DNA from 2 places in the Streptomyces sp. NPDC047117 genome. Region 2 is predicted to be linked to the other one. Evidence: riboswitches for the same ligand, from Rfam matches in the RefSeq annotation. Region 2 holds a riboswitch; the other holds the start of a gene.
The links. Region 2 has a riboswitch for thiamine pyrophosphate ahead of ABZ840_RS10360 (thiamine ABC transporter substrate-binding protein). Riboswitches for the same ligand answer to the same signal wherever they lie in the genome.
Positions count from the first base shown of each region.

Region 1: another riboswitch for thiamine pyrophosphate. It lies ahead of thiC (phosphomethylpyrimidine synthase ThiC); the one in region 2 lies ahead of ABZ840_RS10360 (thiamine ABC transporter substrate-binding protein).

Region 1 is NZ_JBEYUN010000002.1:341,979-349,091, forward strand. Features, by position in the region: gene ABZ840_RS04635 (LacI family DNA-binding transcriptional regulator) at 1-31, shown strand, start outside; gene ABZ840_RS04640 (metallophosphoesterase) at 281-1,561, shown strand; gene ABZ840_RS04645 (hypothetical protein) at 1,811-2,902, shown strand; gene thiC (phosphomethylpyrimidine synthase ThiC) at 3,032-4,813, opposite strand; TPP riboswitch at 4,808-4,964, opposite strand; gene ABZ840_RS04655 (YibE/F family protein) at 5,035-6,432, shown strand; gene ABZ840_RS04660 (SsgA family sporulation/cell division regulator) at 6,449-6,874, opposite strand; gene ABZ840_RS04665 (IclR family transcriptional regulator C-terminal domain-containing protein) at 6,980-7,113, opposite strand, start outside.
Region 2 is NZ_JBEYUN010000004.1:399,885-406,997, reverse strand. Features, by position in the region: gene ABZ840_RS10380 (ATP-binding cassette domain-containing protein) at 1-241, shown strand, start outside; gene ABZ840_RS10375 (hypothetical protein) at 223-1,410, shown strand; gene ABZ840_RS10370 (ABC transporter ATP-binding protein) at 1,546-2,571, opposite strand; gene ABZ840_RS10365 (iron ABC transporter permease) at 2,635-4,251, opposite strand; gene ABZ840_RS10360 (thiamine ABC transporter substrate-binding protein) at 4,344-5,420, opposite strand; TPP riboswitch at 5,505-5,624, opposite strand; gene rlmN (23S rRNA (adenine(2503)-C(2))-methyltransferase RlmN) at 5,722-6,828, opposite strand; gene ABZ840_RS10350 (SCO4226 family nickel-binding protein) at 7,039-7,113, shown strand, end outside.

The DNA of each region.
Region 1 (7,113 bases), on a different contig from region 2:
CAGCCCACCGCGCGGCCCGTCCGGCGACTGAGCATTCCGCCGGACGGCCACGGCCGCGAGGGGAAAAACAGGGCGAAGCCGGGAGAAAACAGCAGTGAACGCCGGGCTCAGAACGATTGACCACCCCCTGGTGCGTCACAAGCCGCGAGCGGCGTTCCTATGATGGGCGCACGACACCACGGACCGCCGTCGACCAGGCAAGGTCCGCGAGGTGCACGGCGGCGCGACGGTGGAGGGGTCGATGACTCAGGGGGCCGGTCTGGGACCCATGGTGCGGACCATGGCGGCACAACCTCCTGCGCCCGTTCCTCCTGGAACACCCGGGGCCGCACCGAACGGCCCCGCGCAGGAGGCGTACGCCCCCCAGGACGCGTACGCCCCGCAGGACGGGTACGCGCCGCCGGAGCAGTACGTCCCGCACGACGGGTACGTGCCGCACCCCCGCCAGGCCCCTCAGGACGGATACCTCCCGCCGCAGCCCGTCCCGGCTCCCCAGGACGGGCAGGCGGCATCTCAGGAGCGCCTCGACCCCGAGGTCCGCGTACGCACCAGGGCGCGGCCGTACGCCCGCCTCACCTACGGCACCGGCGCACAGGCCCCGCCGCCGGACCAGCTGCCCGCCGACTACACCCCCACCGAGCGCGACCTCCCCGTGGTCGGCCCGGACGGCACCCCCGTCACGTACACCGACACCCTGGTCGACCACCCCGCCCTCCACCTCCAGCAGGTCGGCGAGGGCGAGGCGGGCGGCCCGCTGTACGTCGTCGGTGACGTGCACGGCTACTACGACGAGCTGCGTGCCGCGCTGTTCGCCGAGGGTCTGATCGACACCGAGGGCCACTGGGCGGCCGGCAACGCCCGGCTGTGGTTCCTCGGCGACTTCACCGACCGCGGCCCGGACGGCATCGGCGTGATCGACCTGGTCATGCAGCTGTCCGCCGAGGCCGCTGCGGCAGGCGGCTACTGCAAGGCCCTCATGGGCAACCACGAGCTGCTGCTGCTCGGCGCCAAGCGGTTCGGCGACACCCCCGTGCAGTCCGGCGCCGGCACCGCCTCCTTCCAGGCCGCCTGGCTGCTCAACGGCGGCCAGAAGACCGACATGGACCGTCTCCAGGACCACCACCTGCAGTGGATGGCCCGGCTGGACGCCATGACGCAGGAGGACGGGCACCTCCTGGTGCACTCCGACACCACCGCGTACCTCGACTACGGCGACTCCATCGAGGCGGTCAACGACGCCGTCCACGACGTCCTCACCCGCAGCGACGCCAACGAGGTCTGGGACCTCTTCCGCAAGCTGACCAAGCGGTTCGCGTTCCGCGACGAGTCCGGCCCGCAGGCCGTGCTCGAACTGATCGGCACGTACGGCGGCGAGCGCATCGTCCACGGGCACAGCCCCATCCCGTACCTCCTCGGCGAGGTCGGCACCGAGGACGGCGAGAGCGAGGGCGTCGCGGTCGAGGAGCCGCACGTGTACGCCGACGGGCTCGCGGTCGCCATGGACGGCGGCGTCACGATGGCCGGAAAGCTGCTGGTCGTTCAGCTCCCCCTGACTGCCTGACCCGTATCGGGGCATGGGTACCGCAGGCCGGTAACCGGCCGGGCGGGGGCTGAGCGTGGGCACAGTAGACGGGCCGGGGGGCGGCCGGGGAAGGCTTGTCACGGCCGGAGCGAATTTCCGAAATCCTCTGTCACGCCGGACAGGGCGCGCTCTACCATCGGTCTATCCGTAGCAGGCTCTCCTCCGTTTCCCGCCAACTGCCCGGTTCATACCGGCCCGTACGGCCCTACGGAGCATCGGGGGATGCACATGAACAGCGCTCCGCACCTGCTGAACGAGGACCGCGAGGAATTCCGGCGGGCCCTCGACGAGGCTCTGCGCGCCGCGGCCGACCGCCCGGATCTCGCCGCGACAGGCATGCGCCTCAACACTGAGCAGCTGCGCACCATGGCGCTCAGCGCCACGACCGCCATCGCCGCGTGCGCGACGGCCGAATACCAGCATTACGTCTCGCTGCGCGCGGAGTTGCGCTCGCCCGCGTCCGCGCGCCCGGCCACGGCCGGTACCGAAGCGGGCGAGGGCGGTGGGAACGGCGCGGGCGGCGCCGGCGTCAACCTCGCCGCGATGGGCGAGGTCGCCGAAACCACGGGCGCCGGGCTGGCCGCGATGGTCACGGTCCTCGCGCCCGTCCTGGCGGGCATCGCCGCGGTCCTCTTCCTCCTCATCGGCTACGCCCTGCACACCGTCAGCCCCGACGAGGCCCTGGCGCAGCCGCTGATCAGCGTCGGCTGGGCGTTCGCCGGTCTGACCGCGGCGACGATCCTCATCGCGATGGGGGGCCTGCTCGTCACCGCGCTCCGGAACGGCTCCACGTCCCTGCGCGCCTCCCGCCCGAGCGAGCTCGCCCAGGAGGTCGACCGGGCCCGGGAGAAGTGGCGCGAGGCCCTCCTCGAACGCGGCCTGCGCCCGTTCCTGCTGGAGGCCCTGACGGCACCGGAAGCGCCACCGGGCCCGCACCCCGGCTCCTCCGCGGAGAAGCCCGCGAGCCCGCCGCGACCGGGCACGCCGGCCGCCCCGGCCGGCGCTGCCGACCGTGCGCCCGGTACGGCCCCGACGTCCGGTCCCGGTGGCCCGGCCGCCCCCGGCCCGCCGGCCGGCGAGCCCGCCGACGGCGACACCGACAGAAATCCGCCCGCGCCCTCGTCGCCCGCGGCGCCCGAAGCCGCCGGCCGCTTCGTCGTCCACCGCACCTCGGACGTCGGACGCATGCCGCCGCTCGGCTACACCCATCCGCGCTTCTCCGGCCCGGAGGACGATCACCGCGCCGCCGTCCGCCCCCGCTTCACCAGCCCCGACTTCACGAGCCCGGACTACGGCGGCCCGGACCACCAGCCGGAGTGAGCCGCGGCGGGCTCCGCCGGCACGGGTGCTGCCGCGCCGCCCGGCGGCTGTGGCAGGACAGCGCCGAGGGGCCCCGGCTCGTGCCAGGGCCCCTCGGCGGACGGGCGGTGCGCGGTGGCCGCGCTCAGGTCACTCCGCGATCGGCAGATACACCCGGTTGCCCGCTGCCGCGAACTCCTTGGACTTCTCGGCCATGCCCGCTTCGGGGTCGATCGCCAGGTCACCACCGTGTTCGCGGCGGATGTCCTGGGAGATCTTCATCGAGCAGAACTTCGGGCCGCACATGGAGCAGAAGTGCGCGGTCTTGGCCGGCTCCGCGGGGAGCGTCTCGTCGTGGAACGCGCGGGCGGTGTCCGGATCGAGGGCCAGGTTGAACTGGTCCTCCCAGCGGAACTCGAAGCGCGCGTCGGAGAGGGCGTCGTCCCACTCCTGTGCGCCCGGGTGGCCCTTCGCCAGGTCGGCCGCGTGTGCCGCGATCTTGTATGTGATGACACCGGTCTTCACGTCGTCGCGGTCGGGCAGGCCCAGGTGCTCCTTGGGCGTGACGTAGCAGAGCATCGCCGTGCCCCACCAGGCGATCATCGCGGCGCCGATACCGGAGGTGATGTGGTCGTACGCGGGCGCGATGTCGGTGGTCAGCGGGCCGAGCGTGTAGAACGGCGCCTCCTCGCAGATCTCCTGCTGGAGGTCGATGTTCTCCTTGATCTTGTGCATCGGGACGTGTCCCGGGCCCTCGATCATGGTCTGCACGCCGTGTGCCTTGGCGATCGTGTTCAGCTCACCGAGCGTCTTCAGCTCGGCGAACTGCGCCTCGTCGTTGGCGTCCGCGATGGAACCGGGGCGCAGCCCGTCTCCGAGGGAGAACGTGACGTCGTACGACGCGAGGATGTCGCAGAGTTCTTCGAAGTTCTCGTAGAGGAACGACTCCTTGTGGTGCGCCAGGCACCAGGCCGCCATGATCGAACCGCCGCGGGAGACGATGCCGGTCTTACGGCGGGCGGTGAGCGGTACGTACCGCAGCAGCACGCCGGCGTGGACCGTCATGTAGTCGACGCCCTGCTCGGCCTGCTCGATGACGGTGTCCTTGTAGATCTCCCAGGTCAGGTCCTCGGCTTTGCCGTCGACCTTCTCCAGCGCCTGGTAGAGGGGGACGGTGCCGATCGGGACGGGGGAGTTGCGCAGCACCCACTCGCGGGTGGTGTGGATGTTGCGTCCGGTGGAGAGGTCCATGACCGTGTCGGCGCCCCAGCGGGTCGCCCAGGTCATCTTCTCCACCTCCTCCTCGATGGAGGAGGTCACCGCGGAGTTGCCGATGTTGGCGTTGACCTTCACCAGGAAGTTCTTGCCGATGATCATCGGCTCGATCTCCGGGTGGTTGACATTGGCCGGCAATACCGCGCGACCCGCCGCGATTTCGTCCCGTACGAACTCGGGCGTGCAGTTCTCACGGACCGCGACGTACTCCATCTCCGCGGTGATCTCGCCGCGCTGCGCGTACGCGAGCTGCGAGACGGCGCCCTCGCGGGCCCGGCGTGGCTGCCGGGGACGGCCGGGGAAGACCGCGTCGAGGTTCTTCAGGCCGCCGCGCGGCGAGGTGTGCTTGAGGCCGTCGTCCTCCGGACGCAGCGGCCGGCCCGCGTACTCCTCGGTGTCGCCGCGGGCGATGATCCAATTCTCCCGCAGCGGCGCGAGGCCACGGCGGACGTCGGTTTCGATCTGGGGGTCGGTGTACGGGCCTGACGTGTCGTAAAGCGTCACGTGCTCGCCATTGGTGAGGTGCACCCTCCGGACCGGCACCCGCAGGTCGGGGCGCGAACCAGAGATGTAGCCCTTGTGCCAGCCGATCTGCTGCGTCTCGGCAGACTCGTCGGTGCCACCGTTTTCGGGCGTGCGTGCATCCTGCAGAGTCATTGAAGACCCACTCCCTACGCCGGCATTACCCGGTAACAGGTTCGGCGGTCGACGCAGCGGTTTCCGTCTGCTGAGGTTTCACGTGAAACCTCGCTGGGACGGAGATCAGCGCCCTCTCAGCCCGGTGCTCCGAGCTCCCGCGATTGCAAAGGTGCCACCACGGTAGCGGCCGATGCCGCGTGGTGAACAGGGGGCCCGGTGAGTTGTTGGATGATCGGGCGGTGACCTCCAACGAGCCCGAGCACCAGCCGCACGGCCATTCCCCCGCGTCCGGCACCCCGCAAGGACACGGCCACAGCCATGGACACAGCCACGGCCCCGCGACCCCCGTGTCCCGGCACCTGCGCAAGGTCATCGCCGCGGTACTGATCCCGTTCGCCCTGGCAGTGGGCGTGGGGCTGATCGCGCTGTGGCCCGGCGGCGCGCCCTCGCACAAGCCGTCCGGGGTGGGTTTCGACCAGGAGACCCAGACCGCGCGTGTCGTCCGCCTGACGAAGGTGAACTGCGCGGACGTCAATGCCCAGCAGCAGCAACAGATGCAACAGCAACAGCAGCCGTCGGGCCCGTCCGGCGGTGAGCAGCAGCAGGCGCAGAGCTGCGAGCAGGCGACCATCGAGGTCACCAGCGGCAAGGACACCGGACACCGCTTCAAGACCGTGGTGACGCCGGACGCTTCACGCCGCTACACCGAGGGCCAGGGCGTCGTGGTGGCGTACGCACCCAAGGCGCCGCGGAACCTGCAGTACTCCGTCACCGACGTGGACCGCTCGTTCCCGATGTGGGTGCTGGCGGCGGTGTTCGCCCTGGCGGTGGTGGTCGTCGGCCGGCTCCGCGGAATCCTGGCGCTGGTCGCGCTGGCGGCGAGCTTCGCGGTGCTCACGGTGTTCATCCTGCCCGCCATCCTGCAAGGGTCGAATCCCCTGCTCGTGGCGGTGATCGGAGGCAGCGCGATCATGCTCATCGCGCTGTATCTGTGCCACGGGCTGACCGCCCGGACGTCGGTCGCGGTGCTCGGCACGCTCGCGTCGCTGCTGCTGATCGGCCTGCTGGGGTCGGTCTTCATCGGCTGGGCGCAGCTGACGGGCAACACCGACGACCAGACGGGTCTCGTGCACAGCCTCTTCCCGGGCATCGAGATCCGCGGTCTGCTGCTGGCGGGGATCATCATCGGTTCACTGGGCGTGCTGGACGATGTGACGGTCACCCAGACGGCGGCCGTGTGGGAGCTGCGGGACGCCGATCCGACGGCGAGCCGGCGGCGGATCTACGGCGCGGCGATGCGCATCGGCCGGGACCACATCGCGTCGGTGGTGAACACGCTGGTGCTGGCGTACGCGGGCGCGGCCCTGCCGCTTCTGCTGCTCTTCTCGATCGCGCGGAGCAGTGTCGGTACGGTCGCCACCAGCGAGGTGGTGGCCGAGGAGATCGTCCGCACGCTGGTGGGCAGCATCGGGCTCGTCGCGTCCGTACCGCTGACGACGCTGCTGGCCGTGCTGGTGGTCTCGGCGGACCGCACCGGTGCGGTCGGGCGGCGGACGGAGTCCGGCCGGGCAGCCGGTCCGGGGCCCGGGCAGCCGGGCAGCAGGCGCGGCGGCCGGGGCCGCCGCCGCAAGCGCTGACGGGCCGGACCGGCGGTCAGCCCGCTTGCCGGGCGTTGGCGAGGATCCGGTCCAGCTCCGCGTCGAGCGTGCCGCAGACCTGCTCCTGGCCGAGCGGGACCAGCCGGTCCGTACGGTCCAGGAAGGCGACGATCGGTGCCGCGCCGACGCGGAAGAGCGCCTGCTCGGCACCCACCTGAAGGCTGACGAAGACGTCGCTGAGGTGCGCGCCCGAGACCGGCGCCACGTGGATGTCTCCCTCGCCGGCCGGCCGGCTCAGGCCGTCCAGGAGGAGTTCCCGGCTGAACGCCCAGGTGACCGGGGTGTCGCCGGGGAGGTCGAACGTGAAGCGCACGGCGTAGGGATCGGCGCTGTCGAAATCCAACTCCACCGGGATCCGGAAGGCGAGCTCCTCGGAGACGATGAAGCTCATCATCACTTCTGCCTGAACTGTCTGGCTCATCAACCACTGCCCCGCACTACTTGATCGAAGTGGCCGGTAATGATCCGCCGACCGCTATTGACGCCATCGTCGACCAGTTGCCGACAGATCACAAGGAGTAATTTTTCAGATACTGATAGAGAAGGCCAGCGTCATAAGGGTCGACTCTGCCATCCTCTGTACCTTTTCGGTTACGGACGGCAGTCGATCGCCCTCACCTGCGGGGAGGGAAATCGCCACCGTGGCCGCCGCCGAACCGA
Region 2 (7,113 bases):
GCTGTTCGCCGACGAGCCGACGGCGCCGCTGCACCGCGCCGACGCCGCCCAGGTGCTCCGGACGATCGTCAACGCCGCCCGCTCCCACGCCATCAGCGTCGTACTGGCCACCCAGGAAGCGGAGGCGACCACGCTCGCCGACCGCACCCTCGCCCTGCTGGACGGCCGGCGGGCCGCCGCGGGCCAGGCCGAGGGCCCCGCAGAGACGGAAGGCAGGGAAGAGTGCTCGCTCTCCGTCTAGGCCGGGGCGCCCGTCCGGCGGTGCACGTGCGCCGCCTGCTGGTCGTCGCGGCGGCGGCCGGCACGGCCTTCCTGCTGCTCGCCACGCTCGGCCACGCCGTCGACACACCGGGCGACAGCGCCGGATCGGCGCTGCGGCTGGCCTGGTGCCTGATCCCGCTCGCCGCCACCGCGCAGCTCGCCGTCGCCGTGGCCCGTACGGATCCGGCCGCCCGGCTGCACGACGGCATGACGGCCGCCGGGCTCGGCCCGGTCCGGCTCACGCTGATCGCCGCCGCCACGACCGTGCTCGGCTGCGTCCTGGGCAGCCTGCTGGGCCTGCTGGCCTTCCTGCGGCTGCGGGGCGCCCTGGGCGGCGCGCCGGTGGGCCCCGAGGCGCTGCTCGGCCGCGACCCGCTCCCGTACGCCGCGGTCGGCGTGCTGCTCGCCGCGGTCCCCGTGGTGGCCGGCGTCGCGACCGCCGTGGTGCTCCGCCCGGGCCGGAACGAGCCGTCCGCGCCGTGCGCCGACGACCCGCCCCGTACCGCCGGCGCCACCCCCGCCGGACTTCCCTGGGGCATCGCGCTCACCGCTGCCGGACTCGCCCTGGAGGTCTACGCGGCAGGCCACACCGGCCCCGGCGCCCGGCTGCTGCGGCTGCCCGGCGGGCTGGTCACCGGCGAGGCGGGCGTGGTGACCGGCTGGCTGCTGTCGGCGGCCGGCCTGGTGCTGGCCGCGCCCGGGCTGGTCCACCTCATCGGGCGCGTGCTGGGCATGGGCCGCAGCGGCGCGGTGCGGCTGCTGGCCGGCCGGGTGCTGCAGGAGGAGTCCCGCCGGGTGGGTCGCCCGCTCGGCGTCCTGATGGCGGCCGCTTCCGGCGGCTACGCCGGGTACGTGGTGTACGGCCCCGGCGCGTTCGCCCTGCACGGCCACGACGGCCGCGCCTCCTTCGGGCCGCTCACCGCGCTCGGCACCGGCCTGGTGCTCGCCTGCACGGCGCTGTGCGTCCTGATCACCGTGGCGGAGTCCCGTACCGCCCGCTCCGCCACGACCGAGGCGCTGCGCCGCCTCGGCACCCCCGCCGGCCTCCTCCGCCGCGCCGCGGCGCTCCGCGCGTCCGTCCTCGTCGTCGTCCTCGCGGCGGTCACGGGCGGCGTCGCCCACCTGGCAGCGGGGCCGCTGGGGGGCTGAGACTCCGGGGGCCGCTCGGGGTGGCCTGCTCCGGGAGTCCCGGGCGCCCGGCCCGGCCGAGGGGGGCCCGGCTCGACTTCACGGGAGGGACGGGGCCGGAGGCCCGGCCTCCGAAGGAGGGGCCCTCCGCCAGGGTCAGTCCTCCGCCGGCAGGACCACCACGTCGCTCGCCGTGAACGCCGCGCCCACCCGCGCGCCCACCTCCGGCGCCGACGCGAGGGGGCAGGCCGCGTCGAGTTCGGGGCCGGCCGCCGGACGCAGGCGCAGCGCGACGTGCGTACCGCGGAAGGTGCGCGCCGCGACGGTGCAGGGCAGGCCCTCGTGGAGCGGCACCGGGCGGACGCCGGCGGGGCGGACGAGGAGGCGGCAGGCGCCCTCCCCCGTACCGTCCGGGACCGGCACCTTCCCCCAGGCCGTGTCGGCGGCCTCGCCGGTGACCGTGGCCGGTACGACGTTGTCGAAGCCGAGGAAGCGCGCGACGAACTCGTCGGCGGGGCGCTGCCACACGTCCAGCGGCGTTCCGGCCTGCGCGATCCGTCCGTCCCGCATGATCACGACCCGGTCGGCGAGCGCGAAGGCCTCGCCCTGGTCGTGCGTGACCGCCAGGACGGTCGTCCCCAGCTCTTCGAAGAGCCGCCGCAGTTCGACCACGAGGCGTTCGCGCAGGCCGCGGTCGAGCTGCCCGAGCGGCTCGTCCAGCATGAGCAGCCGGGGCCCGGGGGCCAGCGCTCTGGCCAGCGCGACGCGCTGCTGCTCGCCGCCGGAGAGCGAGCCGACGGCACGGCGCCCGGCGCCGGGGAGGCCCACCAGATCGAGCAGTTCGGCGACCTTGCGCTCCCGCTCGGCGCGCGCCGTGCCCCGCATGCGCAGCCCGAAGGCGACGTTGCCCGCCACGTCGCGCTGCGGGAAGAGCTGGTGGTCCTGGAACATCAGCCCGACGCCGCGCCGGTGGGTCGGCACGGTACGCAGGTCCCGGCCGTCCAGTACGACCTCTCCCGCGTCGGCCTGCTGCAACCCGGCGATCACCCGCAGCAGGGTGGACTTGCCGCTGCCACTGGGGCCGAGGACGCACACCGTCTCGTGCTCGGCGACGTCCAGCCCCACCGTGTCCAGCGCGGTGTGCGCCCCGAAGCGCACGGTGAGGCCGCCGAGCCGCAGCAACGGCGCCCCGGACGGGGCGCGTTCGGCGGACGCGGCGGAACCCTCCGCCGGGTTTTCGGTCACCTAGAACTCTCCCGTCCGGTCGGTGCGTACCCGCTCCAGCACCAGCAGCGCCGCCGCGCACACCACCATCAGAATCGTCGACAGGGCCATCGCCTGCCCGTAGTTGAGCTCCCCCGCGCGGCCCAGCAGCCGGGCCACGGCCACCGGCAGGGTGGGCCGGTCCGGGCTCGCGATGAACACCGTCGCGCCGAACTCGCCGAGCGACACGGCGAAGGCGAAGCCGGCCGCGATGAGCAGCGCCCGCCGCACCAGCGGCAGGTCCACCTCGCGCCACACCTGCCAGGGCGCGGCCCCCAGCACCGCGGCGGCCTCCCGCAGCCGCCCGTCCACCGCACGCAGCACCGGCAGCATGGTCCGTACGACGAAGGGCACGCCCACGAGAGCCTGCGCCAACGGCACCAGCCACCACGAGGCGCGCAGGTCCAGCGGCGGCTCGTCCAGCGAGATCAGGAAGCCGAAGCCGACGGTCACGGCGGAGACGCCGAGCGGCAGCATGAGCAGCGCGTCGAAGCCGCGGACGAGCCGGCCGCCGCCCCGCCGCGCCAGCGCCGCCGCGGCGAGCCCGCCGACGACGACGGCGATCGCGGTCGCGGCCACCCCGTACGCCAGCGAGTTCCACAGGGCCGTCAGCGGCGGCACGGTGAACGTCGAGTCGGCACCGGCCGCGGCCTGCAGCGCCCGGTAGAAGGCCGGGCCGTGGCCGTCGGGCCCGGCGAAGGACCGCTCGACCAGTACGGCCAGCGGCAGCACCAGCAGGACGACGATCACGGCGAGCGTGCTCCACAGCAGCGCCCACTGCCCGGCCCCGCGCGGCCGGCGCGCCGTGTGCGCCGCGTCCACGAGCCTCAGCGCGCTCTCGCGGCGCCGGACCGTCCACGCGTGCAGCCCGAGGAGGGCGAGGACCGCGGCGAACTGGAGCAGGGTGAGCACCGCTGCGGTCGGCAGGTCCAGGAAGTCGGCGGTCTGCCGGTAGATCTCCACTTCGAGGGTGGCGTAGCGCGGCCCCCCGAGGATCTGCACGATGCCGAACGAGGTGAAGGTGAAGAGGAAGACCATCAGCGCGGCGGCGGCCACGGCGGGCGCGAGCGCGGGCAGGGTCACCTGCCGCCAGGCCGCGAACCGCCCGGCGCCCAGCACCCGCGCTGCCTCCTCCTGCCGCGGGTCCAGGGCGCCCCAGAGCCCGCCGACGGTCCGTACGACGACCGCGTAGTTGAAGAAGACGTGCGCGAGCAGGATCGCCCAGACCGAGGTGTCCAGCCGTACGCCCCAGAGGTCGTCCAGGAGCCCGCCGCGGCCCACGAGCGCGAGGAAGGCGGAACCGACGACGACGGTGGGCAGCACGAACGGCACGGTGACGACCGCCCGCAGCAACCTCTTTCCGGGGAACTCGAAGCGCGCGAAGACGTACGCGCCCGGGAGCGCGATCAGCAGCGTGAGTGCTGTGGAGGCCGCCGCCTGCCAGACGGTGAACCACAGCACGTGCAGCAGGTCGGGGTCGCCGAGCACGTCCGCCGCCCGCCCCCACTGCCAGCTGCCGCCCTCCCGCAGCCCCCGCCCGACGATGGTGATCACCGGGTAGGCGAAGAAGAGAACGAAGAAGCCGAACGGCAGGGCCATCAGCGCCAGTCGGGTCACCGTGGCGCGGGTGCCACCGGCACGGGTGGGGGGCGCCACCCCCGGCGGGGGTGCAGCCGTGGCTCCTCCGCCCTCTACTTCAGCACGAGCGACGACCACTGCTTGATCCACTGTTCGCGGTTCTTGCTGATCTCCTCGGGCGCCACCGTCTTCGGGTCGTCGATCTTCTGCCCGTACTCGGTGAACAGTTCGGGCACCTTCGCGTCCTCGACGGCCGGGTTCACGAACATCTGCAGCGGCATGTCCTCCTGGAACTCCTTGCTGATCAGGAAGTCCAGCAGCGCCTTGCCGCCCTTCTCGTTCGCCGCGCCCTTCAGCAGTCCGGCGAACTCGATCTGCCGGAAGCAGGTACCGGTGGCGACGCCGGTCGGCGCCTCCTTCGGGGCCGGCTTCTTGTCCATCACCTCGGCCGGCGGGCTGGAGGCGTACGAGACGACCAGCGGCTTGTCGCCCTTGCCGCCACCGCCCCCGGAACCGGAGAACCGCTCGTAGTACGCCTGCTCCCAGCCGTCGACGGCCTCGACGCCGTTGGCCTTGAGCTTCTTCCAGTAGTCCTGCCAGCCGGCCTTGCCATATCGCGCGATGGTGCCGAGCTGGAAGGCCAGCCCCGGCGACGACGTGGCCGGATTCTCGGTGACCAGCAGCCCCTTGTACTCGGGCTTCAGAAGGTCGTCGAAGGTCTTCGGCGGCGCGATCCGGTGCTTCTTGAAGTACGCCTTGTCGTAGTTCACGCAGGTGTCGCCGTAGTCGACGGGCGTCACGCGGTGCTGCGCCTTGTCCAGCTGCAGCTTCTCCGGCACCCCGGCCAGCCCCTTGGCCTTGTACGGCGTGAACAGCCCCTCGTCCAGCCCGCGGGAGAGCAGCGTGTTGTCGATGCCGAAGAAGACGTCGCCCTGCGGGTTGCCCTTGGTCAGTACCGCCTGGTTGACGGCCTTACCGGCGTCGCCGCCCTTGACCATCTGCACCTTGTAGCCGCTGCGCCGCTCGAACTCGGCCAGCACGGACTTCGAGACGGCGAAGGAGTCGTGCGAGACGAGCTTGACGGTCTTGGTGTCGGCCGACCCGCCGCCGGACGTACCGCAGCCGGCCAGCGCCGTACCGCCCACCGCGACGGCGACGGCCGCCACCACGGCGTTCCTGATGGTGCTCACTGATTCATTCCTCCTGGCTGGCCAGGAAGAGACGCGGCCCCGCCCGCGGCGTCAGGTGGACCGGAGCCGCGGGCAGGGCGCAACAGCATGAGGAGACCGAACTTCCTACCCGGAATGACCCGGGCGAGGTTCAAGGGTCTGCGGCAGCGGCATCGGCTTCACTGCTCGCACTCTCAGCGCTGTGGCGCTCCCCTGTCGGATGGTGTGCGTGATAGGTGATGTACGAACGTTCGACGCCACGGTACCAGCGCGCCGCCGCCCTTCCGAGGGCCCACGTGCTTCCACGTGCTCCCTAGGTCCGTCAGCGCTCCGAGGCCGCGAGCTGGCCGCACGCGCCGTCGATCTCCTGCCCACGGGTGTCGCGCACCGTCACCGGCACGCCGTGCGCCGCGATCGCCTCGACGAACGCCTTCTCGTCCTCGGGCCGGGAGGCGGTCCACTTCGAGCCGGGGGTGGGGTTCAGCGGAATCAGGTTCACATGCACCCGCTTCCCCTTGAGCAGCCGCCCGAGCAGGTCACCCCGCCACGCCTGGTCGTTGATGTCCCGGATCAGCGCGTACTCGATCGAGATACGGCGCCCGGACTTCTCCGCGTACGTCCACGCCGCGTCCAGCACCTCACGCACCTTCCAGCGCGTGTTCACCGGCACGAGCGTGTCCCGCAGCTCGTCGTCCGGCGCGTGCAGCGAGACCGCCAGCCGGCACTTGAAGCCCTCGTCGGCGAAGCGCAGCATCGCCGGCACCAGCCCCACCGTGGACACGGTGATCCCCCGCTGCGACAGCCCCAGCCCGTCCGGCTCGGGGTCGGTCAGCCGCCGGATGGCCCCCGTCACCCGGTTGTAGTTGGCAAGCGGCTCGCCCATGCCCATGAAAACAATGTTCGACAGCCGCGCCGGCCCGCCCGGGATCTCCCCGTCCCGGAGCGCCCGCATACCGTCGACGATCTGATGAACGATCTCGGCGGTCGACAGGTTCCGGTCCAGCCCCGCCTGCCCCGTCGCACAGAACGGGCAGTTCATGCCGCACCCGGCCTGCGAGGAGATGCACATCGTGACCCGGTCCGGGTACCGCATCAGCACCGACTCGACCAGCGTCCCGTCGAAGAGCTTCCACAGCGTCTTCCGGGTCTGGTCGTCGTCGCACGAGATGTGCCGCACCACACTCATCAGCTCCGGCAGCATCTCGGCCGCGAGCTTCTCCCGCGCCGCGGCCGGGATGTCCGTCCACTGCTCCGGGTCGTGCGCGTACCGCGCGAAGTAGTGCTGCGAAAGCTGCTTGGCGCGGAACGGCTTCTCCCCGATCGCCGCCACGGCCTCCTTGCGCTCGGCAGGCGTGAGATCGGCAAGATGCCGCGGCGGCTTCTTGGCCCCCCGCGGCGCGACAAAAGTAAGTTCTCCAGGTGCAGGCATGGTCCGTCCAGTGTGGCAGATCATCGAGGGCGCCCCGGGCGGGAGAAGGGTGGGGGCCGTCACCCCGCCGTAGCGCCGGGCGCCTCCCGACCGTGGGCCGTCCGGTCGCCGCTGCGGGCGTACGGGCAGACGATGGAGGTGACGGAGCCGGTACGCGGGCTCGGCGCATCTCGGCGGCGGGACGCGCGAGCCGGAAGGAGGCGCAGCGTCATGGCCCAGTTCATGGACGTCCACCACGGAATGAAGGACCTCACGGCCGACCAGCTGCGACAGGCCCACCAGGCC